DNA from 3 places in the Streptomyces sp. NPDC001858 genome. Region 3 is predicted to be linked to each of the others. Evidence: riboswitches for the same ligand, from Rfam matches in the RefSeq annotation. Region 3 holds a riboswitch; each other region holds the start of a gene.

Region 1 (9,433 bases), on a different contig from region 3:
CCTCGGCCTGGGCGCCAAGGGCGGCGAGGAGATCGTCCTCGCGTCCGAGGCCGAGGGCGCGGACGCTGCCCTCGACCGGCTCGCGAAGCTGGTCGCCGAAGGTCTCGAGGAGCTCCCCGAGACTGTCTGAAAACGCTGACGGCGCGCTGCAGTAAATACGTCGTCACGCAACACCGAAGGGCTCGTCCGAATTGTCGGGCGAGCCCTTTGAATTTCCCGCTCATGGGCAGCAGAAATAGCGCCCCACGAATTCACTCCTCTTTGTATACGGCCCTCGTGTTAATGCCGCAGACCCGTCATGTTTACGGGAGGTTGCGAAGTCCTCACACGGTCGACGCGCTCGGCGCCGCCGGAAAAGCGCAGCCGGTGCGCGGCCGTCGCCCGCTCGGTGTGCAGCGCCGTGACCGCACGCGCGCGCTCCCCGTCGCCGCGCGCCACCGCGTCCACGATCGCGCCGTGCTCCCCCCAGGACTCCACCGGGTCGGCCGGGGCGTCCACCACGTACATCCAGGCGATCTTGTGGCGCAGCTGGGTGAGCATCGAGGTCAGGGCCTGGCTTCCGGAGGCCTGGGCGAGCGTCTCGTGGAACCAGCCCCCCAGGGAGCGCAGATCCTCGCTGTTGCCCCTCCTGGCCCGCTCCTGGCCCAGCCGGACGAGACCGCGCAGCACCTTCAGATGGGCCTCGGTGCGCCGCTGGGCGGCCCGGGAGGCGCCGAGCGGCTCCAGCAGCATGCGCATCTCCAGCAGGTCCGCGGCCTCCTGCTCGGTCGGCTCGGCGACGCACGCGCCCGCGTGGCGGCGCGTGACCACGAAGCCTTCCGCCTCCAGCGTGCGCAGCGCCTCCCGGACGGGCACACGGGAAACGCCGTAGCGGCGAGCGAGGAGTTCCTCCGTGAGGCGGCTGCCGCGCTCGTAGACACCCGCGACGATGTCGTCCCGGACGGCCGTGCACACCGAGTGCGCCGGAATACGCATGACGGACCTCCGCCTTAATCCCCGTGAAACGTCGACGATTGACGTGTGTTCCGTGACTCTATTGCAATCAGCGGGAATTTCCGATGGCGGACTGGAATCCGTGGATATTTTTTGGACAGCGGGATCTCGAAAACGACGAAAGCCCCGGCCGGGAGGGCCGGGGCCGAACGATCTGTCGCCGTACGTCGTCAGATGTTCACGCCGTGCTGGCGGAGGTAGGAGACCGGGTCGATGTCCGAGCCGTACTCGGCGGTGGTGCGGGCCTCGAAGTGCAGATGCGCGCCGGTGACGTTGCCGGTCGCGCCGGACAGGGCGATCCGCTGGCCCGGGGTGACCTGCTGGCCCACCGACACCTCGATGGACGACAGGTGACCGTACTGGGTGTACGTCCCGTCGATCATCTTGATCACGACCTGGTAGCCGTACGACCCGCCCCAGCCGGCCTCGACCACGGTACCCAGGCCGACCGCGTGCACGGTGGTGCCGCTGGCCGCGTGGAAGTCGACGCCGGTGTGGCTGCCGGAGGACCACAGGGAGCTGCTGGCGTGGTAGCCGGTGGACACGTAGGAGCTGGTGATCGGCAGCACGAAGGTGTTCAGGCGCTTGCGCTCGGCCTCGCGGGCGGCACGCACGCGTGCCTCGCGCTCCTCCACGGCCTTCTTGGCGGCGGCCTCGCGGGAGGCCTTCTCGAACGCGGCGTGCTTCTGCACGGCGACCTGGTCGTCGAGCTGCTCGGCGACGGACTCGCCGACCGTGACCACGGGGATCAGCCCGGTCTGCTCGGGCGTGGGCTCGGCGGCGAGGGCCGGCGTGGCGGCGACGGTGGCCATGACACCGGTGGTGGTGAGCGCCGCGACGCCCGCCGCGCGAACGGTGGTCCGCTGCATCCGGCTGGGCCGACGGTGCTTCCCGGTGGCGTAGGTGATCGCCAAGTCAGGGGTGTCCTTTCCTTCCCTCTCGCCTACCGGGTTAGCTGACGGGTTCGGAGCAGGAAGGTCTCCTACGGACCCCCTCGCGACTCGCGCGGGCGCCCGATTCACCCCAGGGACTTCACACACGTGGGTCCCCGGCTCCCCTGGCTCGCGCCGTAGGGGACTCGGCGATGACTGTCCGGTGCCGCGGCTGCGGCGCACTGCCTGACGAACAGTCCGCACGAAGCTAAGCGGGGCCGGTTTCAATCCTCAAACGAATCCCGGTTTTTGTAGCGCATCCCACAGGGCAGACAGGCAACCTCCGCCCCAATTCGGACATCTAGCGGCCCTGGTGACGCTTGCGTCGACCAGGGCCCCTACACGCGCGTGCCGTTGCCGGTCCGCTCTGCGAACCGCTTCGCGGCCTCCTCAGCGGACTACTCCGCCTACTCCGCGGACACGACCTTCACCTCGCCGATGCCGAGGGCCTCGACCGGCGCCTTGATCTGGGCCGCGTCGCCCACGAGGACGGTCACCAACCGGTCCACCGGGAAGGCGTTCACGGCCGCCGCGGTGGCCTCCACGGTGCCCGTCGCGGCGAGCTGCTGGTACAGCGTCGCCTGGAAGTCGTCGGGCAGGTGCTGCTCGACCTGGTCGGCCAGCGTGCCCGCGACGGCCGCCGCGGTCTCGAACTTCAGCGGGGCCACCCCGACCAGGTTCTGCACGGCGACGTCACGCTCGGCGTCGGTCAGCCCCTCGGCGGCGAGGGTGCGCAGCACCTTCCAGAGGTCCTCGAGGGCGGGACCGGTGTTCGGGGTGTCCACGGAGCCGCTGATGGCGAGCATCGCGGCGCCGGAGCCGTCCGGGGCGGACCGCAGGACCTGCCCGAAGGCGCGGACGCCGTAGGTGTAGCCCTTCTCCTCGCGCAGGACGCGGTCCAGGCGGGAGGTGAGGGTGCCGCCGAGGCAGTACGTGCCGAGCACCTGAGCGGGCCACACGCGGTCGTGCCGGTCGGCGCCGATACGGCCGAGCAGCAGCTGCGTCTGGACGGCACCGGGACGGTCCACGATGACGACCCGGCCGGTGTCGTCGGCGGTCACCGGAGGCACCGGCCGCGGCTGGGCCGAGGAGCCCGTCCAGGCGCCCAGGGTGTCGCTCAGCAGCGCGTCCAGGTCGATGCCGGTGAGGTCGCCGACGACCACGGCGGTGGCCGTGGCGGGGCGGACGTGCTTCTCGTAGAAGGCGCGCACCGCCGCGGAGTCGATCTTCTCGACCGTCTCCGCCGTGCCCTGGCGCGGGCGGGACATGCGCGCGGTGGCGGGGAACAGCTCCTTGGAGAGCTCCTTGGCGGCCCGCCGGGAGGGGTTGGCCAGCTCGTGCGGGATCTCGTCCAGCCGGTTGCGGACGAGGCGCTCGACCTCGCTGTCGGCGAACGCGGGCGCCCTCAGGGCGTCGGCGAGGAGGCCGAGGCCCTTGGGCAGGCGCGAGGCCGGCACTTCGAGGCTGAGCCGGACGCCGGGGTGGTCGGCGTGCGCGTCCAGCGTGGCCCCGCAGCGCTCCAGTTCGGCGGCGAACTCCTCGGCGGAGTGCTTGTCGGTGCCCTCGGAGAACGCGCGCGCCATGATCGTGGCGACGCCGTCCAGGTCCGCCGGTTCGGCGTCCAGCGGCGCGTCGAGGAGGATCTCGACGGCGACGACCTGCTGGCCGGGGCGGTGGCAGTGCAGGACCGTCAGCCCATTGGCCAGCGCGGCCCGCTCGGGCGCCGGGAAAGCCCACGGCTTGGCCTCGCCGGCCCGGGGCTGGGGGTGGAAGTCCATCGTGGCGAGCTCGGTCACCGGGCCGCCTCCTCGTTCTCGTCCTGGTCGGCGGGGGCTTCGGCGGCGGTCGGCTCGTAGACGAGCACCGCGCGGTTGTCGGGGCGCAGACGGGCCTTGGCGATCTCCTGCACCTCCTCGGGCGTGACGTCCAGCACCCGCTGGACGGCGGTCAGGGCGAGCTGCGGGTCGCCGAACAGGACGGCGTACCGGCACAGTTCGTCCGCGCGGCCGGCGACCGTGCCGAGCCGGTCGAGCCACTCGCGCTCCAACTGGGCCTGGGCGCGCTCCATCTCCTCGGCCGTGGGGCCCTCCGCGGCGAACCGGGCGAGCTCCTCGTCGATCGCGGCCTCGATGACGGGCACCTCGACGTCCCCGGACGTCTTCACGTCCAGCCAGCCCAGGGAGGGGGCCCCGGCGAGCCGCAGCAGGCCGAACCCGGCCGCCACGGCCGTCCGGTCACGGCGCACCAGGCGGTTGTAGAGCCGGGAGGACTCGCCGCCGCCGAGGACGGTGAGCGCCAGGTCGACGGCGTCGCACGCACGCGTGCCGTCCTCGGGCAGCCGGTAGGCGGCCATCAGGGCGCGGGCCGGCACCTCCTCCTCGACGATCTCGCGCAGCTGCTCGCCGATGACCTCGGGCAGCGCGCCGTCGCGCGGAGCGGGCTTGCCGTCGTGGCCGGGGATGGAGCCGAAGTACTTCTCGACCCAGGCGAGGGTCTGCGCCGGGTCGATGTCGCCGACCACGGACAGGACCGCGTTGTTGGGCGCGTAGTACGTGCGGAAGAACGCTCGCGCGTCCTCCAGGGTCGCCGCGTCCAGGTCGGCCATCGAGCCGATCGGCGTGTGGTGGTAGGGGTGGCCGTCCGGGTAGGCGAGAGCGGTCAGCTTCTCGAACGCGGTGCCGTAGGGGACGTTGTCGTAGCGCTGGCGGCGCTCGTTCTTGACGACGTCGCGCTGGTTCTCCATCGACTCGTCGTCGAGGGCGGTGAGCAGGGAGCCCATGCGGTCGGCCTCCAGCCAGAGGGCGAGCTCCAGCTGGTGGGTGGGCATGGTCTCGAAGTAGTTGGTGCGCTCGAAGCTGGTGGTGCCGTTGAGCGAGCCGCCCGCGCCCTGGACCAGTTCGAAGTGGCCGTTGCCCTTGACCTGGCCGGAGCCCTGGAACATCAGGTGCTCGAAAAGGTGAGCAAGGCCGGTACGCCCCTTGACTTCGTGGCGCGAGCCCACGTCGTACCAGAGGCACACCGCCGCGACGGGGGTCAGGTGGTCCTCCGAGAGCACCACGCGCAGGCCGTTGGCCAGGCGGTGCTCGGTCGCTGTCAGGCCCCCGGAGCCTGCCTGGGCTGTGGCGGTGTGACCCATGGGCATGTACGTCCCTTCCGATCGCGGACGCGGTCGTCGAAACCGCGGTTTTCCTGCCGGTCCTGCCACTGTATGCAAGCGTGCGGACGGTCCGCGAAGTTCCCGGGCGACATACGCCGAGAGCGAGATCGCGTAGCCTGCGGGCAGCCGTGGAGGAGGTGCCTCCGCGTGCGGGGCCGGACCGCCGACGCCGGGTCCACGCCCGCGCTGTCACTGCCACGGTCCACAATGGTCCGCGTCAGATCCCGTCACGCCCCAGCAAGGAGCCGGCAGCGATGGCCCGCCGCAGCACGAAGACCCCGCCGCCCGACGACTCGTACGAGGAGCGGATCCTCGACATCGACGTCGTCGACGAGATGCAGGGCTCCTTCCTCGAGTACGCGTACTCGGTCATCTATTCCCGCGCCCTGCCGGACGCCCGTGACGGCCTGAAGCCGGTGCATCGCCGCATCGTCTACCAGATGAACGAGATGGGCCTGCGCCCGGATCGCGGCTATGTGAAGTGCGCCCGCGTCATCGGCGAGGTCATGGGCAAGCTGCACCCGCACGGCGACGCGTCGATCTACGACGCCCTGGTGCGCATGGCCCAGCCCTTCTCCATGCGTGTGCCGCTGGTCGACGGCCACGGCAACTTCGGTTCGCTGGGCAACGACGACCCGCCGGCCGCCATGCGGTACACCGAGTGCCGCCAGGCCCAGGCGACGAGCCTGATGACGGAGTCGATCGACGAGGACACGGTCGACTTCACGCCGAACTACGACGGCCAGGAGCAGGAGCCGGTGGCACTGCCCGCCGCCTTCCCGAACCTGCTGGTCAACGGCGCGTCAGGGATCGCGGTCGGCATGGCCACGAACATGCCGCCGCACAACCTGGGCGAGGTCGTCGCGGCCGCCCGGCACCTGATCCGCTACCCCGGCGCGGATCTGGACGCCCTGATGAAGTTCGTCCCGGGACCCGACCTGCCGACCGGCGGCCGGATCGTCGGCCTCTCCGGCATCCGGGACGCCTACGAGAACGGCCGCGGCACCTTCAAGATCCGAGCCACGGTCGCGGTGGAGACGGTGACGGCCCGCCGCAAGGGTCTGGTCATCACCGAACTGCCGTTCACCGTCGGTCCCGAGAAGGTCATCGCCAAGATCAAGGACCTGGTCGGCTCGAAGAAGATCCAGGGCATCGCCGACGTCAAGGACCTCACCGACCGCGCGCACGGCCTGCGCCTGGTCATCGAGATCAAGAACGGCTTCGTGCCGGAGGCGGTCCTGGAGCAGCTGTACAAGCTGACGCCCATGGAGGAGTCCTTCGGCATCAACAACGTGGCGCTGGTCGACGGCCAGCCGCTCACGCTGGGTCTCAAGGAGCTTCTGGAGGTCTATCTCGACCACCGCTTCAACGTGGTGCGCCGCCGCAGCGAGTTCCGGCGTACCAAGCGCCGTGACCGGCTGCACCTGGTGGAGGGCCTGCTGACGGCGCTCGTCGACATCGACGAGGTCATCCGGCTGATCCGCTCCAGCGAGAACAGCACGCAGGCCAAGGAGCGCCTGATGGAGCGCTTCTCGCTGTCGGAGGTCCAGACGCAGTACATCCTGGACACCCCGCTGCGCCGGCTCACCAAGTTCGACCGCATCGAGCTGGAGGCGGAGAAGGAGCGGCTCAACGCGGAGATCGCGGAGCTGACCCGGATCCTGGACTCGGACGCGGAGCTGCGCAAGCTGGTCTCGGCGGAACTCGCCGTGGTGGCGAAGAAGTTCGGCACCGAGCGCCGTACGGTCCTGCTGGAGTCCTCGGGCGCCACGGCCACCGCAGTGCCCCTCCAGGTCGCGGACGACCCGTGCCGCGTCCTGCTGTCCTCCACGGGCCTGCTGGCCCGCACGGCCAACGGCGAGCCCTTCGCGGAGGACTCGGAGGACGGGGACGGCAGGCGCACCAAGCACGATGTGATCGTCTCGGCCGTGCCGGCCACCGCGCGCGGGGAGATCGGCGCGGTCACGTCCTCGGGCCGGCTGCTGCGGATCAACGTCGTCGACCTGCCGCAGCTCCCGGACACGGCGACGGCGCCGAACCTCTCGGGCGGCGCCCCGCTGGCGGAGTTCGTCTCCCTGGAGGGCGACGAGACGGTGGTCTGTCTGACCACGCTGGACGAATCGTCCCCGGGTCTGGCGCTGGGCACGGAACAGGGTGTGGTCAAGCGGGTCGTGCCCGACTACCCGACCAACAAGGACGAGCTGGAGGTCATCGCCCTCAAGGACGGCGACCGGATCGTCGGCGCCGTCGAGCTGCGCACCGGTGAGGAGGACCTGGTCTTCATCACCGACGACGCCCAACTGCTGCGCTTCCAGGCCGCGCAGGTGCGCCCGCAGGGCCGTCCGGCGGGCGGTATGGCGGGCATCAAGCTGATCGAGGGCGCGAAGGTGATCTCGTTCACGGCCGTGGACCCCGCGGTGGACGCGGTGGTGTTCACGATCGCGGGCTCGCGCGGAACGCTGGACGACTCCGTCCAGACGACCGCCAAGCTCACCCCCTTCGACCAGTACCCGCGCAAGGGGCGCGCCACCGGCGGTGTGCGCTGTCAGCGGTTCCTGAAGGGCGAGGACTGCCTCTCCCTGGCCTGGGCGGGCCCCGTCCCGGCCAAGGCGGCGCAGAAGAACGGCCTGCCCGCCGACCTCCCGGAGATGGACCCGCGCCGGGACGGTTCGGGCGTATCGCTGGCGAAGACGGTGTCGGTGGTGGCCGGGCCGGTCTAGGCCGGGTCTACGCCTCGTCCGGAGGATCCAGCAGGTCCCCGTCCTCGGCGGGGGCCGGTACGTAGCGCAGGACGCCCCACATGCCGTGCTCGTCGGCGTGCGGAGCGTCGCTCGTGCACGCGTCGAGTTCCTTGGCGAGGGCGGCGGTGTCGATGCCGGCGCCGATGAGGACGACCTGGGTGAGCCGGGCGTCGGCGGCCGCCCAGGGCTCCGGGTAGAAGCGGAGGAAGGGCCCGACGGCGTGCACGGCGTACCGGTTGGCCGGGTCGTGCGGGCCGAAGTCGACGTACCCCTTGATCCGGTAGAGCCCCTCGGGCCTGCTGTCGAGGAACTCCATCGCCCGGCGCGGGTCGAGGGGGACTTCGGAGCGGTAGGAGAGGCTGTCGTAGGCGGTGTGCAGGTGGTCGGCGTGGCCGTCCTGGGCATGGTCGTGCAGGTCGTCGAAGGAGAGCTGCCCGACGCGCTCGCGGCTGGGCCGGCAGTCGAAGAGGAGCTCGGCGTCGACACGGCCGTAGGTGGCGGGGACGACGGCGGCCCGGTCGGTCAGGGAGCGCACCAGCGCGAGGACGCGGTCGGCTTCGGGCGCGCGGTCGAGCTTGTTCACCACGACGAGGTCGGCGAGCGCGAGGTGCCGGTCGATCTCGGGGTGCTTCGCGCGGGTCGCGTCGAACTCGGCGGCGTCGACGACCTCGACGAGCCCGCCGTAGACGATCCCGGGGTGCTCGCTGGCCAGGACCATCCGCACGAGTTCCTGGGGCTCGGCGAGGCCGCTGGCCTCGATGACGATGACGTCGATGCCGGCGGCCGGCGCGGCGAGCCGTTCGAGGTAGACGTCGAGTTCACTGGCGTCGACGGCGCAGCACAAACAGCCGTTGCCGAGGGAGACGGTGGAGTCGCCGAGCGCGCCGGCGACGGCCATGGCGTCGATCTCGATGGCGCCGAAGTCGTTCACGATCGCCCCGATGCGGCTGCCTCCGCTGCGGTGCAGGAGATGGTTGAGCAGGGTCGTCTTGCCGGAGCCCAGGAATCCGGCGAGCACGACGACCGGGATCTGCTGCGGACTGCGGCTGTGCGACACGTGCGACCTCTCTGAACGCCGCGCGTGCACCGGCTCGCGGCCGGGCGCGCGTGCGAGGAATGAATGCGGTCCCAGGATACGAGCCGGAGGAAACCCGGCGAAGTGAACGCTTGTCAGCAGCATGTGCGGGGCAGACCTTGGGCATGGCGCCCTGGCGTGCGACCCTCGCTTCCCTCCGTGCGCCTCCCCTCCGCCTCCCCCGCCGATCAGAGCCGCTCGGCACTCTGGGAGGCGGCAAGCGCCGCCCACCGCTCGCCGGTCCCCGTCACGCCCACCCGCACCCCGACGACCGGCGCACGGCCGCCCGATCGGGAGTTTTTGACATGGCCACACAGAGGTTTGGGGTACGCGGACTCGGTGCAGCCGCCGCGGCGGCCGTCGGCATGGCCGCCGGTGCTCTGATCACCATGGCGGCACAACGCCATGCGCTGGAGGCACTCCGCGTGCGACTGGAACACCTGGAACGCACCGCCCACTCCCAGCAGCACACCAACCTGGCCAACCAGCAACGCCTGCACTGGGAATTGCTGAGCAAAGCCATCGACGACCCCGA
Region 2 (9,433 bases), on a different contig from region 3:
GCGCACCGTGTCCCGGCGGGCCTGCTCCAGCGCCGGGTGGGCCCGGAGCGCCTCCAGGGCCTCGGCGAGCCGGGCGTCGTCGCTCAGGTCGGAGTCCAGCAGCTCGCACAGCGCGATGTCCTCGGGCAGCGACAACCGCGCCGCCCGCTCCCGCAGCCGCAGCACCGGCAGCGTGGGAACGCCCTCGCGAAGGTCCGTCCCGGGCGTCTTTCCCGACTCGTGCGAGTCGGAGGCGATGTCCAGGACGTCGTCCGCCAGCTGGAAGGCGACGCCCAGCCGCTCGCCGTACTGCGTCAGCACGTCGACGACCGTCTCGTCGGCGCCCGACATCATCGCCCCGAAGCGGCAGGCGACCGCGACCAGCGAGCCCGTCTTGCCGCCGAGCACGTCGAGGTAGTGCTCGACCGGGTCGCGCCCGTCCGTGGGCCCGGCCGTCTCCAGGATCTGTCCGGTGACCAGCCGCTCGAACGCCTCCGCCTGCACCCGGACGGCCTCCGGCCCGAGGTCGGCCAGGATGTGGGAGGCGCGCGCGAAGAGGAAGTCACCCGTGAGGACGGCGACGGAGTTCCCCCAGCGGGCGTTCGCGCTGGACACCCCGCGCCGCACCTCGGCCTCGTCCATCACGTCGTCGTGGTACAGCGTGGCCAGATGGGTGAGCTCGACGACCACGGCCGACGGCACGATCCCCGGCGCGTACGGGTCCCCGAACTGCGAGGCGAGCACCACGAGCAGCGGCCGGAACCGCTTCCCGCCCGCCCGTACGAGGTGCTGGGCGGCCTCCGTGATGAACGGGACCTCACTCTTGGTGGCCTCGAGCAAGCCTTCCTCGACAGCCGCCAATCCGGCCTGGACATCGGCTTCCAGAGCCTGGTCCCGCACGCTCAGCCCGAACGGCCCGACGACGGTCACGAGGGGTCTCCTGTCTGGTGGTGTCTACTGGCGATTACGCGGTTTGTCGATAGGTCGCTGCCATCACTCAAGTCAGCGTATCCGGTCACGTTTCGATCACCGATAGCCCCCACGTCCCGCAGGCTCGAATGGGCCCGCCGGAGAGGCGTCCCGCCGGGCCGGCCGACGCCGGATCCGGCCCGTTATGTTTCTGATCAGCCCATATGAACGAACACCTATCGAGTTACCAGGTAGTAGTGATTCATGTCCGTCGGGTGATCCAGGGGCGCCCCACGACCGTTTCCCGCCACGCCCGCCGCGCCCGCCGCGCCCGCCGCGCCCGGCCCGCACCCCCGCACCCACCCTCGCGCGCCCACCCCCACACCCGCTCCCGCGCCACTTGTGTCGCCGGACCGCTGGAGTTCGTGAGCGACAAAATGGACAGACAGGAACACAAAGGAGCAAAGTGCGGCGGATTTCAAGCCCGCCCCTTTGCTGCTCCTTTAACTATGACTTGGGATTAATGCCCGATTCGCCAGTCTTGTGATTGCCGGTGAGTTGGCTCACTCTCGACGCCGACCCGACGCCGGGGCGACCCCCGCGCGCCATGCGCCGTTCCCCGCACCCCTCAAGCAAGTTGAGGCTTTGCACCCACAAAGGATCAAGCGCCCCATAGGCCACAGATCAAGGTCAATAGGGGTGATCTATGAATTCGCTACTTGTTTCGGACATGTGCTCTCGCATACGTTCCCGGCCTGTCGGGCGGACGCCGAATCCTGCCGCCGCCCGTTACATCCATCGAGAACCGCACGGCAGGAGCGGGGGAACCAGGTAGGCCGCCGAACCGCAATTCAGGACGTCTTGGATTTTCAGGATGTTCTGGACACATCGGTACGGCTTGGGGTGAAGTCGCGTCCGTCAGGACGCGGCCGGGCAACTCCCGCCCGAACCCGACAGCTCACCTCGCAGGCGCCGGAGAGGAAATTCGTCATGTCCGCTGCCGCTCAGCCGCGCCGCGCCCGCCGTACCCGTCTCGCCCGCACGCTCGCCGTCGCCGCCACCGGCGCGGCCGTGCTCGCCCTCCCGATCATCGGCTCCACCACCGCCTCCGCGGCGACGCCGACCGTCACCACCGCCTCCAGCCTCGGCTACGCCAACAACCTCGACGGCTGGATCCGCGCCTCGCTCCACGTCATGGCGCAGCACGACATCCCGGGCACGTACAACGGCATCTACCGCAACGTCATCCGCGAGTCCTCCGGCAACCCCAACGCCATCAACCTCTGGGACTCCAACGCGGCCGCGGGCATCCCGTCCAAGGGGCTGCTCCAGGTCATCGACCCGACCTTCCGCGCCTACCACGTCCCGGGCACGTCGTGGAACTCCTACGACCCGGTCGCCAACATCACCGCCGCCTGCAACTACGCGGCCGCGCGCTACGGCTCGATCGACAACGTGTTCGGCGCGTACTGACAGCACCGTTCACCTGCGGTCGCATAGCGGCACCCCGACTTACGGGAACATTCGTTCGAGGACGACGGCCACGCCGTCGTCCTCGTTCGACGTCGTCACCTCGTCGGCCACGGCCTGGAGCTCGGGGTGGGCGTTGGCCATGGCCACACCGTGCGCGGCCCAGTCGAACATCGGGATGTCGTTGGGCATGTCCCCGAACGCGACCGTGTCCTCGGGACGCAGACCGAGGTGTTCGGCGGCCAGGGCCAGGCCCGTGGCCTTCGTGATCCCGCAGGGCTGCAGCTCTACCGTGCCCGGCCCCGACATCGTGACGGTGGCGAGCGAGCCGACCACCGAGCGGGCCGTCGCCGCCAACTCGTCGTCGGACAGGGTGGGATGGCGCAGCAGCACCTTGCTGATCGGCTCGCACCACAGGTCGTCGCGGCGGCCGACGCGCAGGGCGGGCAGCGTCGGGTGCGGCATCCGGTAGCCCGGCTCGATGAGCGTCAGTCCGTCGACGCCGTCCTGGTCGACGGCCGCGTACAGCTGCCCGACCTCCGCCTCGATCTTGCCGAGCGCGGTCTCCGCCAGCTCCCGGTCCAGGGTGACCGACCACAGCAGCCGGTCCGCGCCGGCGTCGTACAACTGCGCGCCCTGTCCGCACACCGCGAGCCCCCTGCTGTGGAGGCGGTCGAGCAGCGGCCGCACCCGGGGCGCGGGCCGTCCCGTCACCACCAGGTGGCGTGCGCCGGCGGCCGCCACCCGCGCGAGCGCGTCGAGCGACCGGTCGGAGAAGGTGTCGTCGCCGCGGAGCAGCGTTCCGTCCAGGTCGGTGGCGATCAGGGAGTACGCGGGGTACGCGGAGCGCGCGGGAGATGCGATGGGTGCGGCCATGATCAGAGAATACGGATCCCGCGCCCCTCGGGTTCGACGCAAACCGAACGACGGCCAGGTCCTGTCGTGTTCTGCCAACTCCCCTTTAAAAGAAACGGCTTTCTGCCACGTTGCCAGGTAGCGGACGGTTAAAGGCCTCTGCACCGGTTGGCAACAACATGGGACGCTACCTACCGCGACGCCCGGGTGGAGCGGTACCGTCCAGGTGTCCAGGGGGGACTTGATCGGGGGGTCAGGTTGAGCAGTGGGCGCATTCGTGTGCTGAGGCCGCAGGACCTCGGCGAGGGGGAGAGGGAGCGGTGGCGCGCGCTGCGTGCCGCGTCGACGCTGCCGCGAAACCCCTTCATGGAACCGGAGTTCACCGACGCCGTGGGCCTGGTGCGGCCACGCGCACGTGTGGCGGTGGTGTACGAGGGGCGCGAGCCGGTCGGCTTCCTGCCCCACGAGCGGGGCAGGCTCGGCCAGGGCCAGACCCTCGCGTACGGCGTCTCGGACGCCCAGGGCGCGGTGCTGGCCCCGGGCCTCGGACTGAACGCCGCCGAACTGATGCGGGCGTGCTCCCTGACGAGCTTCGCCTTCGACAACCTGGAGGCGGAGCAGGGGCTGTTCCTGCCGCACGCGGCGGCGGAGTACGCCGCCTATGTCATCGACGTCGAAAAGGGTTACGAGACCTATGAGTCCGTACTGCGCGCGCAGTCGCCGAAGTTCCTGAAGACGACCCTCGCCAAGGAGCGCAAGCTCGGCCGGCAGGTCGGGGAGCTGCGGTTCGTGTTCGACGAACGCGACCCGGCCGCGCTGCGCACGCTCATGGCGTGGAAGTCCGCGCAGTACCGCAGGACCGGCCGCCGGGACCGGTTCGCCCAGGAGTGGATCACCCGGCTCGTGGACGTGCTGGCCGAGACGCGCGCGCCGGAGTGCGCCGGCACGCTGTCCGTCCTCTACGCGGGTGAGCGGCCCGTGGCCGCGCACTTCGGACTGCGTTCGTCGACGGTCCTGGCCTGCTGGTTCCCGTCGTACGACCCGGAGTTCGCGAAGTTCTCGCCCGGTCTCGTGCTGCATCTGCGGATGGCCGAGTCGGCCGCCGCGGAGGGGATCGGCCTGCTCGACCTGGGGCGCGGCGCGGCCGAGTACAAGGACTCGCTGAAGACCGGGGAGATACCCGTGTTCGAGGGAGCGTGGACGCGTCCGGGGGTGGGCGCCGCGCTCTACTGGCTCAGCCGTGAACCGTCCCGCCGCGCGCACCACTTCGTGCGCAACCGGCCGAGGCTCGCCGCGACGGCCGCACGGACCTTGAAGAGCGCGGGCCGGCTGCGCCGGTCGTGACGATCATGGAACCAGGGGGGCTCGTGTTCCGCGCAAGAGGTGTGCCGCACGCGGTCGTGCGGCAGGAGATAGAGAAGTTCCTCGACATCCGGCCGGTGCAGATCGCCGAGCTCGAACTGGACGACGGGGGCGTGCTCAAACCCGGCCCGGGCAGCCCGCCCCTCACGCACGGCGAGGTGTTCGTGCTGGTCAGGAGGGGCGGACGGCCGGTCGGGACGCTTCTCGGGCACGTCTCGGAGGGCGCCGACCCGAAGGCCGTGCTCATGGATCTCGCCGCTCGCGCAGTGGCCGCGGCGGTGCCGGGGCCCGCGGATCCGCCCGCGCCGGTACCGGGGCCGATGCCGATACCCACGTCGGTGCCGATACCCACGTCGGTGCCGACGCTCGTGCCGTCCACGACCGTCGTCGTCGCCACGCGCGAACGCACCGAGAAGCTCGCCCACGCGCTCGACTCGCTCCTCGCCCAGGACCACCCCGACTTCGAGATCCTCGTCGTCGACAACGCGCCCGTCACGGACTCCACCCGGGAGCTGATCGAACACAAGTACGCCGAGCGCGTGCGGTACGTGGCCGAGCCGGTGCCCGGTCTCGCCGTCGCGCACAACAAGGGCGTCGAGGCCGCGCACGGCGAGGTGATCGCCTTCACGGACGACGACGTCGTCGCGGACCCGCGCTGGCTCACCGAGCTCACCGCGCCCTTCGTCGCCGATCCCGGGCTCGGCTGCACCACCGGCCTGATCCTGCCGGCCCGGCTGCGCACCCCCGCCCAGGTCCTCCTGGAGAGCCACGGCGGCTTCGCCAAGGGGTTCACGGCACGCACCTACGACCCGCACGACCCGCCCGCCGACGAGCCGCTGTTCCCCTTCACCGCGGGCCGCTTCGGCTCCGGCGCCAGCATGGCCTTCCGTACGGAGGTGCTGCGGGCGGTCGGTGGCTTCGACCCGGCGACGGGCGCCGGCACGCGCGCGCGTGGCGGCGACGACCTCTACGGGTTCGTCCGCGTCCTGGCCGCGGGCCACCGGCTGCACTACACGCCGCAGGCCCTGGTCTGGCACCACCACCGGGAGACCTGGCGGGACCTGGAGACCCAGGCGTACGGGTACGGCGCCGGCCTCACCGCCTACCTCACGGCGATCCTCGTCAACCGCCCCGGCCTGCTGCCCGCCTTCCTGGCCCGGCTGCCCCGCGGCCTGGCACACGCCCGCACACTGACGGCAAGCCGGGAGGCGGGGGGCGGGTCGGAGCGGGTGGAGGGTGCGCCGGGAGGCGTGGAAGGTGCGTCCGGGGGCGTGGAGGGTGTGTCGGGAGGCGTGAAAGGTGCGTCCGGGGGCGTGGAGGGTGTGTCGGGAGGCGTGGAACGTGCCTCGGGGGGCGTGGAGGGTGCCTCGGGGGGCGCGCCCGGCGGCCACGACGACCGGACGCACGCCTGGCCCGGACGGCTGTCCCGACTCCAACGGCGCGGCATGCTCTACGGCCCGCTGGGCTACCTACGGGCCCGGCTCGCGCTGCGGGGCGCTGCCCGATCGAGCGGTGCCGCGCGATGACGGGGGGCGCGCACAGAGCTGACGCGGGCCGCGGGGGCGGCAGGGGCCGCGCGGGAGGCGCGGGCAGCGCGAAGGGGGGTGCAGGCGGGGTCGGCGGGGTCGGCGGCAGTATCCCCGTGTTGCTGTATCACGCCGTGATGGAGGATCCGCCTGGCTGGATCGCCGAGTTCACCGTCAGCCCGAAGCAGTTCGGCGCGCATCTGGACGCCGTCGTCGACAGCGGACGTACACCCGTCACGATCACCGCGCTCGCCGACCACCTCGCCGGGCGGGCGCCGCTGCCGCCCCGGCCGGTGCTGCTCACCTTCGACGACGGCTTCGCCGACCTGCCCGGCGCGACCGCCGAGGCGCTGGCGGGTCGGGGGCTCTCCGCCACCGCCTATCTCACGACCGGCGCCATCGCCCCGGGCGGGCGCAGCCTGCTGCCGCCCGCCCCGATGATGACGCTGGCGCAGGCCGCGCGGCTGGAGCAGTACGGCATGGAGGTCGGCAGCCACACCGTCACGCACGCGCAGTTGGACACGCTCGCGTCCCGGGCGCTCACGCACGAGCTGCGGGCGTCGCGCTCGGTGCTGGAGGACGCCCTCGGCCACCCCGTCCGCCATCTCGCCTACCCGCACGGCTACAACAGCGGCCGGGTGCGGCGCATGGCAGCCGCCGCGGGCTACGAGACGGCCACCGCCGTGCGGCACGCGCTCAGTTCGGACCGCGACGAGCTCTACCGCATCGCCCGGCTCATCGTGCGCCGCGGCCACACCCTCGCCGACGTCGAGGGCTGGCTGGCCGGCTCCGGCGCCCGGGTCGCCCCGTATCGCGACGGGCCGAAGACGGTCGGCTGGCGGTGGTACCGCCGCGCCCGCGCCGTCGCGCGGGGGCCGATGTTCGCAGGTTGAGCAGGGTTCGACGATTTTGATGTGAAAAGAAGAGAAAATTCCTATAGTTAATGCGAGGGAGGGGAGCCTCGACGTGCCATCACACGTGCCTGTACCGAGCACCGAGAGCAGCGAGCTGCCCACCCCCGAGCTCTCCACCGGACCGGGCGGTCCGTCCCCGGCCGAACGCGACGAACGTGACGGCCGCGACGACCGCAACGACCACGGCTCGCGGCGGAGGTGGCGGATCCCGCGCCGTCCGCCGGTCGCGGCCCCGCTGACCCTGCTGCTCGCCACCGGGCTCTGGGTGTACGCGCTGCCCCGCGTCGGCTTCCGGGAGATGGGCGACTACGGTCTGCTGGACCGTCTCCCGGCCGCCTACTACCTCTCGCTGCTGGTCCTCACGGCGGGCTTCGTCCTGAGTCTGCGGCGGGCGGGCACCGCGCCCTGGTGGCCGGCCGCGCACTGCGCCGCGCTGCTGTTCGCGCTCAAGGCGCCCCCGGCGGTGCTTTACGACGCGGTGCGCTACCCGTGGGCCTCCAAGCACGACGCGATCGTCAACACGCTGCTCGCCAACGGCGAACTGCGGCCCGGCGCGTCGCTCTCGGGCAACATGTCCGCCTACGACCAGTGGCCGGGGTTCTTCACCCTCAACGCGGGCCTGGTGCGGGCCTTCGGCGTGCAGAGCGCCGCCGCCTACGCCAACTGGGCGCCGATCGTCGTCGGCCTGCTGATGATGCCGGTGCTGGTCCTGATCTACCGCACCTTCTGCGAGGACTGGCGGCTGATCTGGACCGCCGTCTGGATCTTCCAGCTCGCCAACTGGGTGGGCCAGGACTACTTCGCCCCGCAGGCGCTCGCCTACCTGCTCCATCTGACGGTCCTCGCAGTGGTGCTGCGGCACTTCGTGCGGCCGGGCTCCGCCGGACGGCTGCGGGACCGCACCTACCTCGACCCGGTGGCCGCCCCCGTCCCACCGCCCACGGGGCCCAGGCAGCGCGCGGTGTGCGTGGTGATCCTGGCCCCGCTGATCGCCGCCATCAACGCCACGCACCAGCTCACGCCGGTGATGCTCACGATCTCGCTGCTCGCGCTCAGCTTCACCCGCCGCTACCGCAACTACGGGCTGCTGGTCGTCACCGCGCTGCTGATGCTCACCTGGGACCTGACCATGGGGCGGCCGCTGTTCGTCGAGACGCTCTCCACCATCAAGAAGTCGATCGGCGAGCTGACGGAGAACTCCCGCGCGGGCTACGCGGGGCAGCTCACCGGCCCCGGCCCCGAACTCGCGGGCACCGCCAACGTGGCGATGGTGCTCGCCGTCGCCGTCCTCGCCGGGGCCGCCGTGGTGCTGCGACGCCGGCTGACCCGCAGCGCGCTGCCGCTACTGCTGGTCTCCGTCGCCCCGGTGCCGCTGTTCGCCGTCAACGACTACGGCGGCGAGATGCTCTTCCGCGTCTATCTGTTCGCCCTGCCCGGTGGTGCCTTCTTCGCCGCGGCCGCGCTGGTGCCGGCCGTCGCGGGGACCCGCCGCAGCCGGGCGAGGGCGCTGCGGCGCAAGGTCGCGGCCGTCGCCCTGCCTGCCGTCCTGCTGGTGCTGCTGGCCGGCTTCCTGCCGTCGTACTACGGCAAGGAGAAGATGTTCTACACGCCGCCCGAGGAGACCGCGCTGGTCACCAAGACCCTGGACGACGCACCGGACGGCTCGCTGATCCTCGCCACCAGCGGTTCCTTCCCGCAGGCCCTCCACCGCTACGACCGACTCGATCACTGGTTCTTCGCCGAACAGGCGCTGCCGGAGAACGAGAAGATGCTGGAGGATCCGGCCGCCTACCTCGCCGAAGGGATCCCGCCGGGCGAGAAGGCGTATGTCGTCCTCACCCGCACCCAGGACATCTACACCGCCGGAGAGGGTCTGCTGCCGCCCGGCGGCTTCGAGACGCTGCGATGGAAGCTGTCCGTCTCGCCGCTCTTCCGGACCATCGAGAGCCATCCGTACGGCGTCGTCCTGGAGTACCGCCCAGCCACTCCGTGACCGACCCCGATGACTGATCCCCAGGTGATCGAAGTGACGACCACGAACTCCGCGGACACCGACAGCCTCGACAGCGCCGAAGGGAACGCGGGCGCAGGAAGCGCAGGGGGCGCAAGAGATGCCACGGGCACAAGGGGCGCCATGGGCAGAAGGGTCACCTCGACTCACCTCAGGGTCCTCGTCGCGCTCTCCGGCTGGCTCGCGCTGGCCGCCACCGCCGTTCCCGGCCCCTCTCCGCTGCGCTGGATCCCGGTCCTGCTGTTCATCCTGTTCGGCCCGGGCTGCGCGGCGCTGTATCCACAGCCCGGCGGACTGGCCTCGGGCGCCCGGCTGGAGGCCATCGCGCTCGCCGCGCCCGTCAGCCTCTCGCTCGGCGTGCTGACCGCCACCTCGCTGTTCCTGGTGCAGGGCTTCTCGATGACCGC
Region 3 (9,433 bases):
CGGCCGGTCGGCCGGTCGGCTCAGTCGAGCAGTCGCTCCCGCAGCCGCTCGCGGGTCTCGGGGGAGAGCCCGAGGCCCTGCTCCAGGTAGGCGTCGACACTGCCCCAGGTCTCCTCCATGGTGTCGAAGGCCGCGGTGAGGTACTCCGCGCGGGCCTCGAACAGGGGGCTGAGCAGTTCCATGACCTCGGGGGAGTAGGCCTCGTCGGAGCCGGCGCTGCGCCGCACCTTGTAGCGGCGGTGCTTGGCGTTGGACTCCAGATAGTCGGCGACGATCGCCTCGCGCTCCACGCCCAGGGCGAGCAGCGTCACCGCGATGGACAGGCCCGCGCGGTCCTTGCCCGCCGCGCAGTGCATCAGGGCCGGGACGCTGTCCTCGGCGAGCGAGTCCAGCACGCGCGCGTGCTCGGCCGTGCGCTCCTTGACGATCCTGCGGTACGAGGCGATCATCCGGCCCGCGGCCTTGCCGTCGGCGAGGATCTCGCGCAGCTGGTCGAGGTGTCCGTCCCGGACCATCTTCCAGAACTCGGCGCCGTCCGCCGGGTCCGACAGGGGCAGGTTCACATTGCGCACGCCCGGCAGTGCGACGTCCGGGCCCTCCAGCTTCTGGTCCGCGGCGTTGCGGAAGTCGAAGATCGTGTGCAGGCCGAGGCCGGAGAGGAACGCGGCGTCGTCGTCGGTCGCGTGCGCGAGATGCCCGCTGCGGAACAGGACGCCGTGCCGTACGCGCCGGCCGTCGACGGTCGGCAGACCGCCCACGTCCCGGAAGTTGCGCACGCCGGCCAGCTCGGGCTCGGTCGACGGGATCTGCTGCGTCACGGGTGCCCCTTCCTGTCGGTCTCCGTCGGCGCGGCTCGGGTGGCCGACGGGACACCTCCTAGGACGATACGACATGGATTCCCCGGGCAACGGGTTGTCCACAGGCCGGCCGACCGGACGTCCGCCCAGGTGAAGCCTTGTCCCGTGGACCCGGCGGACGCTCCGCGGACTCCCGGCCGGCTCCCGGCGGAGTGGGCGGACTCTCGGCGGCCGAGAGTTGCCCGGGGGGCCGACGGCAATCGATGATGTTGGTGCTTGATCGCACCTGTTCGAATTAGTGGGGGTTTGATGCCCGAGATCGCCGACAATGGCCGTACCTGGCTCCTTTCGGGGCCGACGAGCAGCTACGCCCTCCATCTCACCGAGGCCGACGAGCTGATCCATCTGCACTGGGGTCCGGGCATCGCGCTCGCGGACGCCGAGGCGCTCGCCCAGCTGCCGCCGCCGCAGCGCGGGGCGTCCTTCGAGTCCCCGCTCGACGGCCGCGAGGAGTACCCGGTCGAGGGCGGCCCCCGCTTCGTGCGGCCCGCCCTGTCCGTGCGCACCGACGAGCGGCGCGGCACCGAGTGGACCTTCGAGGCCCACGAGAGCGACGGCGACGAGCTCAGGCTGCGCTTCCGGGACGCCGGGCTCACCGTCACCCTGCACTACCGGATGCGCGGCGACGTCGTCGAACGCTGGACGACCCTGCGCAACGACGGCGAGCCGCCGCTGGAGCTGCTGCGCGCCGACTCCGCCGTCTGGACCCTGCCCGAGCGCGACGACTGGCGGCTCTCGCAGCTGCACGGCCGCTGGGCCGCCGAGTCGCGGCTCACCCGCTCCCCCCTCACCTACGGTGAGAAGGTCATCGGCAGCCGCCGCGGCCACACCGGCCACCAGCATCTGCCCTGGGTCGCGCTGGACACCGACGCGACCGAGGAGCGCGGCGAGGTCTACGGCTGTGCCCTCGGCTGGTCGGGCTCCTGGCGGATCGCCGTCGCGCAACTCCCCGACGCGCGCGTGCAGATCACCGGCGGCGCCGGCTACGACGACTCGGGCCTGCTGCGGCTGGCGACCGGCGAGTCCTTCACCACCCCCGTCTTCGCCGGCCTGTGGAGCGACGCCGGCTTCGGCGGCGCGAGCCGCGCCTGGCACGCCTACCAGCGCGCGTACGTGATCCCGGACGCCGAGCAGGACCGGCCGGTGCTGTTCAACTCCTGGGAGGCCACCTACTTCGACATCTCCGAGGAGCAGCAGGCGACCCTGGCCCGGCGCGCCGCGGCGATCGGGGTCGAGCTGTTCGTCGTCGACGACGGCTGGTTCGGGGCGCGCACCGGCGACCACGCCGGGCTCGGCGACTGGCGGCCCAACCCCGACCGCTTCCCGAACGGCCTGAAGCCCCTCGCGGACCAGGTGCACGCCCTCGGCATGCAGTTCGGCATCTGGGTCGAGCCCGAGATGGTCAACCCCGACAGCGAGCTGTACCGGGCCCACCCCGACTGGGTGCAGTTCCAACCGGGACGAAAGCGGACGGAGTTCCGCAATCAGCTTGTGCTCAACCTCGCGCGCGAGGACGTTCAGGAGTACCTCTGGGAGCAGCTCCACGGGCTGCTCTCCAGCGCCCCCGTCGACTACGTCAAGTGGGACTTCAACCGCTGCTTCACCGACGCCGGCTGGCCGGACGACCCCTACCCGCAGCGCCTCTGGGTCGACCATGTGCGCGCCCTGTACGGCCTCCTGGACCGACTGCGGGCCGCCCACCCGGGCGTCGCCTTCGAGTCCTGCTCGGGCGGCGGCGGACGCATCGACCTCGGGATCATGAGCCGTACCGACCAGGTGTGGACCTCCGACAACACCGACCCGCTCGACCGGCTCGACATCCAGCACGGCTTCAGCCAGCTCCACCCCGCCCGGGTCATGGCCGCATGGGTCACCGACAGCCCCAACGCCCAGCTCAACGGCCGGGTCAGCTCGCTGCGCTTCCGGTTCGTCAGCGCCATGGCCGGGGTGCTCGGCGTCGGCGGCGACCTCTCGCAGTGGAGCGAGGAGGAGATCGAGGAGGCGCGGGAGTGGGTGGACCTCTACAAGGAGATCCGCCCGCTCGTGCAGCACGGCGACCTCTACCGACTGCGTCCCCCGGCGGGCGGGCTGAGCGCCGTCCAGTATGTGCGCGGAGACGAGAGCGTCGTCCTCGCCTGGCTCCAGGCCCAGCGGTACGGGGAGCCCGTGCCGGCGCTCCGGCTGCGCGGACTCGACCCGACACAGTCGTATGAATGCCGTGAAACGGGCGAAGTTCACCGGGGTGCGGTGCTGCTGCACCACGGGCTGCGCACCGGGCTCAAGGGTGACCTTGATGCGACGGTTATCCGACTCCGTCGCATCTGAGCTTTCTGTCCGAAATGGATCCTTAATTCCAACTCGCTCTGGAATAAAGGATCCTGGAGGGCTGTCACGTGAGCAGCGTCATATCCGTGACCGTGCGTCGTACGTCATGTTCACGTAATTCATGCGCTTTTCAAGGGCATTCGATGAATGGCGGGTGTTTGGATTCACGGAGTGTGACCGGGAATTCTCACAGCGGATCAAGAGAAATGCATTGACCGCGCAACCTCTGTTTGTCCCCGTGCGTCTCGGTCGCTTACGTTCCACACCAATCCGGACGGATGCCTAATCCTGCCGCCGCCCGGAGTCCGCACACCCACCCGTCCACGGCAGGAGCGGGGGACCCACAGGCACAACCGCCTGTTCCGGTCCCGGAACAGGCTTGGGGTAAAGCCGCGCCTCGGCGCGGCCGGGCATCTCCAGCTCGCACCCGACAGCTCACCTCGCAGGCGCCGGAGAGGAATTCGCCATGCCCGCGAAGGGTAAGCACCGCCGTTCGAAGACCCAGCGTTTCACTCGTTCGATAGCCGTCGCCGGAACCGGCGGGGCAGCGCTCGCCCTTCCGCTCATGGGCGCCGCCGGCGCACACGCGGCCCCCGCCCAGTCCGTTTCGCAGTCCGTTTCGCAGTCCGCGTCCCAGTCGGTCGCGCAGACGGTTTCGGAAAACGTCGTGCAGGCCGCTCCGGTGTCGCAGAAGACCGCCGCCGCGAAGACCTACACCGTGCGGCCCGGGGACTACCTCTCGAAGATCGCCGACGAGCAGGACGTCAGCGGCGGCTGGAAGAAGCTGTACCAGGACAACCGCGCGGCCGTCGGCGAGGACCCCTCGCTGATCCACCCCGGACTGAAGCTGTCGATCGGCAAGCAGGCCGCGACCGGCGCCGCCGAGTCGTCCGGCTCGTCCTCCACGGCCTCCTCCTCCGGGAGTTCGGCGTCGAAGTCCCCGAAGTCCTCCAAGTCCTCCGAGTCGGCGAAGTCCTCCGACTCCAAGGCCTCCACCTCGTCCTCGGCGTCTTCCTCGAAGACGGCCACTCAGGCCGCCGAGAGCAACACCGGCTCGGCCAGTGGTTACGCGCTCCCCGTCGCCGGCGCCTCCGTCGGCACCGCGTACCACGTGGCCGGCAGCATGTGGTCCAGCGGCTACCACACCGGCGTCGACTTCGTCGTGCCGACCGGCACCTCCCTCAAGGCCGTGGGCGCGGGCACCGTCGTCTCCGCGGGCTGGGGCGGCGCGTACGGCAACCAGGTCGTCATCAAGCTCGCCGACGGCTACTACGCCCAGTACGCCCACCTGTCCCAGCTGTCGGTCTCGGCCGGCCAGACCGTGACCGCGGGCCAGCAGGTCGGCCTCTCCGGCGCGACCGGCAATGTGACCGGCCCGCACCTGCACTTCGAGATCCGCACCACGCCGGACTACGGCTCGGACGTGGACCCGATCGCCTACCTCCGCTCGCACGGAGTCTCCGTCTAGGACCTCCGCGGACGACTCGGCGCCTGACACGCCACCGCCTGACACGTCACCGCCTGACACGCAGCCGAAGGCCGGATCCCGATCCCCGGGTCCGGCCTTCGGTGTGTCCGCGTCCGTTTTCTTGATCGTTTCATTGCCGCCGTGTGGCATGTCTGTGGCAGCGGCATGGCATCCCCTTTCGCCCTCTCGACAGCCGGGTCAGAGTGGGGACACAGTGATCTCCGTCAGCGAGCAAGCGCTTTCTACCGCTCTTCGGAGGTCCCGTGCCCGGCGTCGTCCACCGATGCACCGCCGTCGTCAGGTGCGCCGCGACGGCGGCGGTCGTGACGCTCCTGACGACGGCGGTGGCCGCTCCGCCCGCCTCCGCCTCCTCGCCCGCCTCCGCGTCTGCCTCCGCCGTCGGTGACGCGAGCGTCGTTCGACCCGACGACCGGCGGATCGTCTACGAGGGCCACTGGGGGCGTTCCGCCGAGGCCGCCGTCACCGTCAACTCCGGTTCGCGGCTGCGGTTCCGGTTCGTCGGGAGCACCGTCCACGCCCTGTTCGACGTCTCGTCGGTCACCGTGCCCGCGCAGGTCTACGTGTCCGTCGACGGCGGACCCGGCCGGCAGTACGCCGTCGACCGCGGCGACCTCGCGATCACGGCGACCGGGCGGGGACCGCACACGGCCGAGCTGTCCGTGAAGGACGTCTTCTCCCGGGTGAACCGGTGGACCCCGCCGCTGGAGTCGGGCGTCGTGCTGACCGGCATCCGGGGCCGACTGCTGGCTCAACATGCGCCGAAGGCACCGGAGTTGGTCTTCTACGGCGACTCCGTCACCCAGGGCGTGCTGGCGCTCTGCGCGGTCAACACCTCCGACTGCGCCGACGGGACGGCCGCCTACCCCACCCTGGTCGCCGACGCCCTGCACGCCTCGCTCACCCAGGTCGGTTTCGGCCGCCAGGGCGTGCTCCGGACCGGCAACGGGGGAGTGCCGGCCGCCGGCGACGCGTACGGCTGGAACCACGCGGGCTCCCCGGCCCGGCCGGACCGCGACGCCGACGTGATCGTCGTCAACCAGGGCACCAACGACACCGCGTTCGGCTCGGCCGAGTTCCGCACCGCCTACCGCGCGTACCTCGAACGGCTGCGGGCGGCCGCGCCGCACGCCCGCATTCTCGCCCTGCGTCCCTTCGGCGGGGCGCACGCCGCCGACATCGCCGACGTCGTCGCCGAACTCGCCGACCCGCACACGGAGTTCGTGGACACCGCCGGCTGGCTCTCGGCGGCGGACGGCGACTTCCAGGACACCGTCCACCCGAACGTCCAGGGCCACCGCAAGGCGGCCGACCGCCTGATCCCCCTCATCGCAAAGCTCGCAGAACTCGGAACGCCCGAAAAGCTCGCAACGCCCGAGAAGCTCGTGAAGGAGCACCAGTGATCGCCACCCGCCGTCGAAGAACCGTCGCCGTCTCGGCCGTCTCCGCCGCCCTGCTGGCCGGGCTCTGCTCCGCGCCCGCCGGGCACGCCGCCGCCGACGCCCCGCGCCGGATCGTGGAGAACCTCGACCGCGGTCTGGTCGCCGTGCCGTCCGGGCAGGGGACGTTCCTCAGCTGGCGGCTCCTCGGCACCGAGCACGCGAGGCACGGCGACGCGATCGCCTTTGACCTGCAGGCCCTGCGGTCCTGCACCATCACCCACCCCGAAGGAGCAGACCGACGTGACGACCACGCGTAGAGCATTCGGAGCCCTCGCCGCCGGCGCCGCCCTGGCCGCCCTCGCGCCCGCCGCCACCGCGAGCGCCGCCGCACCCCGCCGCCATCGCCGTCTCCTGGCGCACGACGACTTCCGCCACGGGCTGCGGCAGTGGGCCGTGGAACTGGAGAAGGGCGGGACCGTCACCGCCTCCCGCGGCACCCTGGAGGTCGACGTGCCCGCCGGGGCGACGATCTGGTTCAAGCGGCCGTTCGCCGGGCCGTACGTCATCGAGTACGTCGCCACGCCCGTCTCCGCGGGCGGGGTCAACGACCGGGTCTCCGACCTCAACAACTTCTGGAACGCCGTCGACGTCCGCTCCCCGCAGGACCTCTTCGCCACCCCGCGCGGCGGCGCCCTCGCCGAGTACGACTATCTGAAGACGTACTACGTCGGCTACGGCGCCAACACCAACACCACGACCCGGCTGCGCCGCTATGTCGGCGAGGCGGGGGTGCGTCCGCTGATCTACGACTACACCGAGCCGCTGCTCGTGGCGAACGAGCCGAACCGCGTCCGTATCGTCTCCGACGGTTCGACGGTCCGCTGGTGGAACAACGGGCGGCTGGTGTTCGACTACACCGACCCCGAGCCGTACCCGAGCGGGCACTTCGCCTTCCGTACCACCTGGAGTCACTTCCGGATCAAGGACTTCCGGGCCTGGTCCCTTATTCCCTGACTTGCAAATTCTTTAAGAGTGTCTTATCTCACCGTTCGTCAATCCTTTCCTACGATCGCGTAGGTCACATTCGAGGGTGAATGATGAACCGCTGTGGCAGACGATTCGAAGAATGACAACAGATCAGTGATCGGGTCGTACGTGGCGGTGGGGGACAGCTTCACCGAGGGCGTCGGCGACCCCGGCCCCGACGGGGCGTTCGTCGGCTGGGCCGACCGGTTCGCGGTACTCCTCGCGGACCGGCAGCCCGAAGGCGACTTCAAGTACACCAACCTCGCGGTCCGCGGAAAGCTGCTCGACCAGATCATGGAGGACCAACTCCCCAGGGCGGTGGAACTCGCCCCGGACCTGGTCTCCTTCTGCGCGGGCGGCAACGACATCATCCGTCCGGGCACCGACCCGGACGAGGTCGCCGAGCGTTTCGAGCGCGCGATCTCGGCCCTGACCGCCGTGGCCGGCGCGGTCCTGGTGACCACCGGCTTCGACACCCGAGGCGTCCCCGTGCTCAAGCATCTGCGCGGCAAGATCGCCACCTACAACGGACATGTGCGCGCCGTCGCCGACCGGTACGGCTGCCCGGTGCTCGACCTGTGGTCCCTGAAGTCCGTGCAGGACCGCAGGGCCTGGGACGGCGACCGGCTCCATCTCTCCCCGGAGGGCCACACGCGCGTGGCGCTGCGCGCCGGGCAGGTCCTCGACCTGGAGGTACCGGCCGACCCGGAGCAGCCCTGGCCGCCGCTCCCGCCGCGCGGCACCCTCGACGTGCGGCGCGACGACGTCCACTGGGCGCGCGAGTACCTGGTGCCGTGGATCGGGCGCCGGCTGCGCGGGGAGTCGTCCGGCGACCATGTGACCGCCAAGGGCACGCTGTCCCCGGAGGACATCAGGACGCGGCTCGCCGCGCTGGCGTGAGGGGGGTGGGGTGGTGAGGTGGTGGTGTGCGGCGGGAGTTTTTCGCCCCTGCCTCCGCCCCCGCCGCACCGCCCCTACCCGTCCCGTCCCTGGAGGCCGCGCGGGGCTGCATCGCTCAGCCCGAGTTCTGCCGTCAGCGTTTCTTCCACCCACTCGTGTGCCCTGGCCCGGGACACCGTGCCGCCGTACGACGTCAGTTGTACGGCGAGGCCGTCCAGGAGCGCTGTGAGGCGCAGGGCCGTGGCGGGCGGGTCGGGGCAGGTGAACTCGCCCGCGGCCACGCCCTCCGCGATCACCTCGGCGAGCGCCGCCTTCCACTCCTGGTCGAGATCCCGGGCGACCTCCCGCAGCGCGGGCTCGCGCAGCGACACCGCCCAGCCCTCGATCCACAGCCGCCAGCCCTTGGCCTGGCCCGTGGGCGCGTACCAGCGCACGGCCGACCGCAGTCGGCGCAGCGCCGTGGTGCGGCGGCCGAGCAGCTTGCGCAGGTGCGCCAGGTCGTCCTTTGCCGCGTAGGCGAACGCGTCGGCGACCAGCTTCTCCTTAGTCGAGAAGTGGTAGAGCACCAGCGCGTTGCTCACGCCGAGGGCCGCGGCGACGTCGGCGATCCTGACCGCCGCCACGCCCCGCGCCTCGATCTGCTGGATGGCCGACCGCAGCAGCTCCTCGCGCCGCTCGGCCACGCTCAACCGGACCCTCGCCACGCCGTCACCCTACACAGCCGCCCCGACCTGCGCGGATGACCTCGGCGACGCCCTTATCGCAGGCTGCCGAACCGCTCGGTGATCACCGGGAGCCGCTCCGCCGCGAGCGCGTGCGCGGCGGCCCGGGGCGTGGTGCCGTCGGCCTGCGCGCGGGTCAGCACCAGTTCCATCAGGGTGCGCATCGAGCGGCGCGTGTACGCGAACGCCTCGTCCGGGTCCGCGCCGATGTCGCCGAAGAGCGTCCACCACCACCAGGCGTTCGTCCCGGAGTTGACGACGACGTCCGGCAGCACGATCGCCCCGCGCGCGTGCAGCAGTTCCTCCGCCTCGGGCAGGACGGGCATGTTGGCCGCCTCGGCGATCCACCGGGCGCCGATCCGCTCCGCCTCCTCGGCCCCGATCGCGTACGACACGGCGGCCGGTACGAGGACCTCCGCCTGCGTCGTCAGCCAGGCCTCGCCCGGCAGTTCGCGGTCGCCGGGGCGCAGCGCCGCGCGGTCCACCGTGCCGTGGCCGTCCCGCGCGGCCAGCAGCGCCTCCACGTCCAGGCCGGCCGGGTTGGCGATCGTGCCCTTGACGTCGGCGACGGCCACGACCGTCAGCCCCGCGCGCGTGAGGAAGCGCGCCGTGGCCCCGCCCATGGTGCCCAGCCCCTGCAGGGCGACCCGCGTCCCCGCGTACGCGACCCCGGCCCGGTCCAGGGCCGTCAGCACCGACTCGGCGACCCCGCAGCCGCCGACCAGCTCGTCCAGT

What was found. Region 3 has a riboswitch for cyclic di-AMP ahead of ACWCPF_RS13475 (M23 family metallopeptidase). Riboswitches for the same ligand answer to the same signal wherever they lie in the genome.
Region 1: linked by a shared signal. The riboswitch ahead of ACWCPF_RS28415 (M23 family metallopeptidase) and the one ahead of ACWCPF_RS13475 (M23 family metallopeptidase) in region 3 are both predicted to bind cyclic di-AMP.
Region 2: linked by a shared signal. The riboswitch ahead of ACWCPF_RS00720 (transglycosylase SLT domain-containing protein) and the one ahead of ACWCPF_RS13475 (M23 family metallopeptidase) in region 3 are both predicted to bind cyclic di-AMP.

What each region holds. Positions count from the first base shown of each region.
Region 1 is NZ_JBSFEV010000023.1:116,578-126,010, reverse strand. It holds gene ACWCPF_RS28425 (HPr family phosphocarrier protein) at 1-130, shown strand, start outside; gene ACWCPF_RS28420 (GntR family transcriptional regulator) at 280-975, opposite strand; gene ACWCPF_RS28415 (M23 family metallopeptidase) at 1,164-1,907, opposite strand; cyclic di-AMP (ydaO/yuaA leader) riboswitch at 1,919-2,087, opposite strand; gene ACWCPF_RS28410 (M16 family metallopeptidase) at 2,333-3,721, opposite strand; gene ACWCPF_RS28405 (M16 family metallopeptidase) at 3,718-5,067, opposite strand; gene ACWCPF_RS28400 (DNA gyrase/topoisomerase IV subunit A) at 5,337-7,802, shown strand; gene ACWCPF_RS28395 (CobW family GTP-binding protein) at 7,810-8,880, opposite strand; gene ACWCPF_RS28390 (DUF6082 family protein) at 9,204-9,433, shown strand, end outside.
Region 2 is NZ_JBSFEV010000001.1:140,008-149,440, reverse strand. It holds gene ACWCPF_RS00725 (polyprenyl synthetase family protein) at 1-909, opposite strand, end outside; cyclic di-AMP (ydaO/yuaA leader) riboswitch at 1,662-1,875, shown strand; gene ACWCPF_RS00720 (transglycosylase SLT domain-containing protein) at 1,879-2,361, shown strand; gene ACWCPF_RS00715 (HAD family hydrolase) at 2,401-3,234, opposite strand; gene ACWCPF_RS00710 (GNAT family N-acetyltransferase) at 3,493-4,557, shown strand; gene ACWCPF_RS00705 (glycosyltransferase) at 4,563-6,101, shown strand; gene ACWCPF_RS00700 (polysaccharide deacetylase family protein) at 6,239-6,994, shown strand; gene ACWCPF_RS00695 (hypothetical protein) at 7,068-9,008, shown strand; gene ACWCPF_RS00690 (hypothetical protein) at 9,150-9,433, shown strand, end outside.
Region 3 is NZ_JBSFEV010000007.1:325,715-335,147, forward strand. It holds gene ACWCPF_RS13465 (tyrosine-protein phosphatase) at 21-818, opposite strand; gene ACWCPF_RS13470 (alpha-galactosidase) at 1,107-3,182, shown strand; cyclic di-AMP (ydaO/yuaA leader) riboswitch at 3,487-3,644, shown strand; gene ACWCPF_RS13475 (M23 family metallopeptidase) at 3,649-4,650, shown strand; gene ACWCPF_RS13480 (GDSL-type esterase/lipase family protein) at 4,974-6,071, shown strand; gene ACWCPF_RS13485 (rhamnogalacturonan endolyase family protein) at 6,068-6,367, shown strand; gene ACWCPF_RS13490 (DUF6250 domain-containing protein) at 6,351-7,064, shown strand; gene ACWCPF_RS13495 (SGNH/GDSL hydrolase family protein) at 7,191-7,976, shown strand; gene ACWCPF_RS13500 (TetR/AcrR family transcriptional regulator) at 8,051-8,680, opposite strand; gene ACWCPF_RS13505 (Glu/Leu/Phe/Val dehydrogenase dimerization domain-containing protein) at 8,734-9,433, opposite strand, start outside.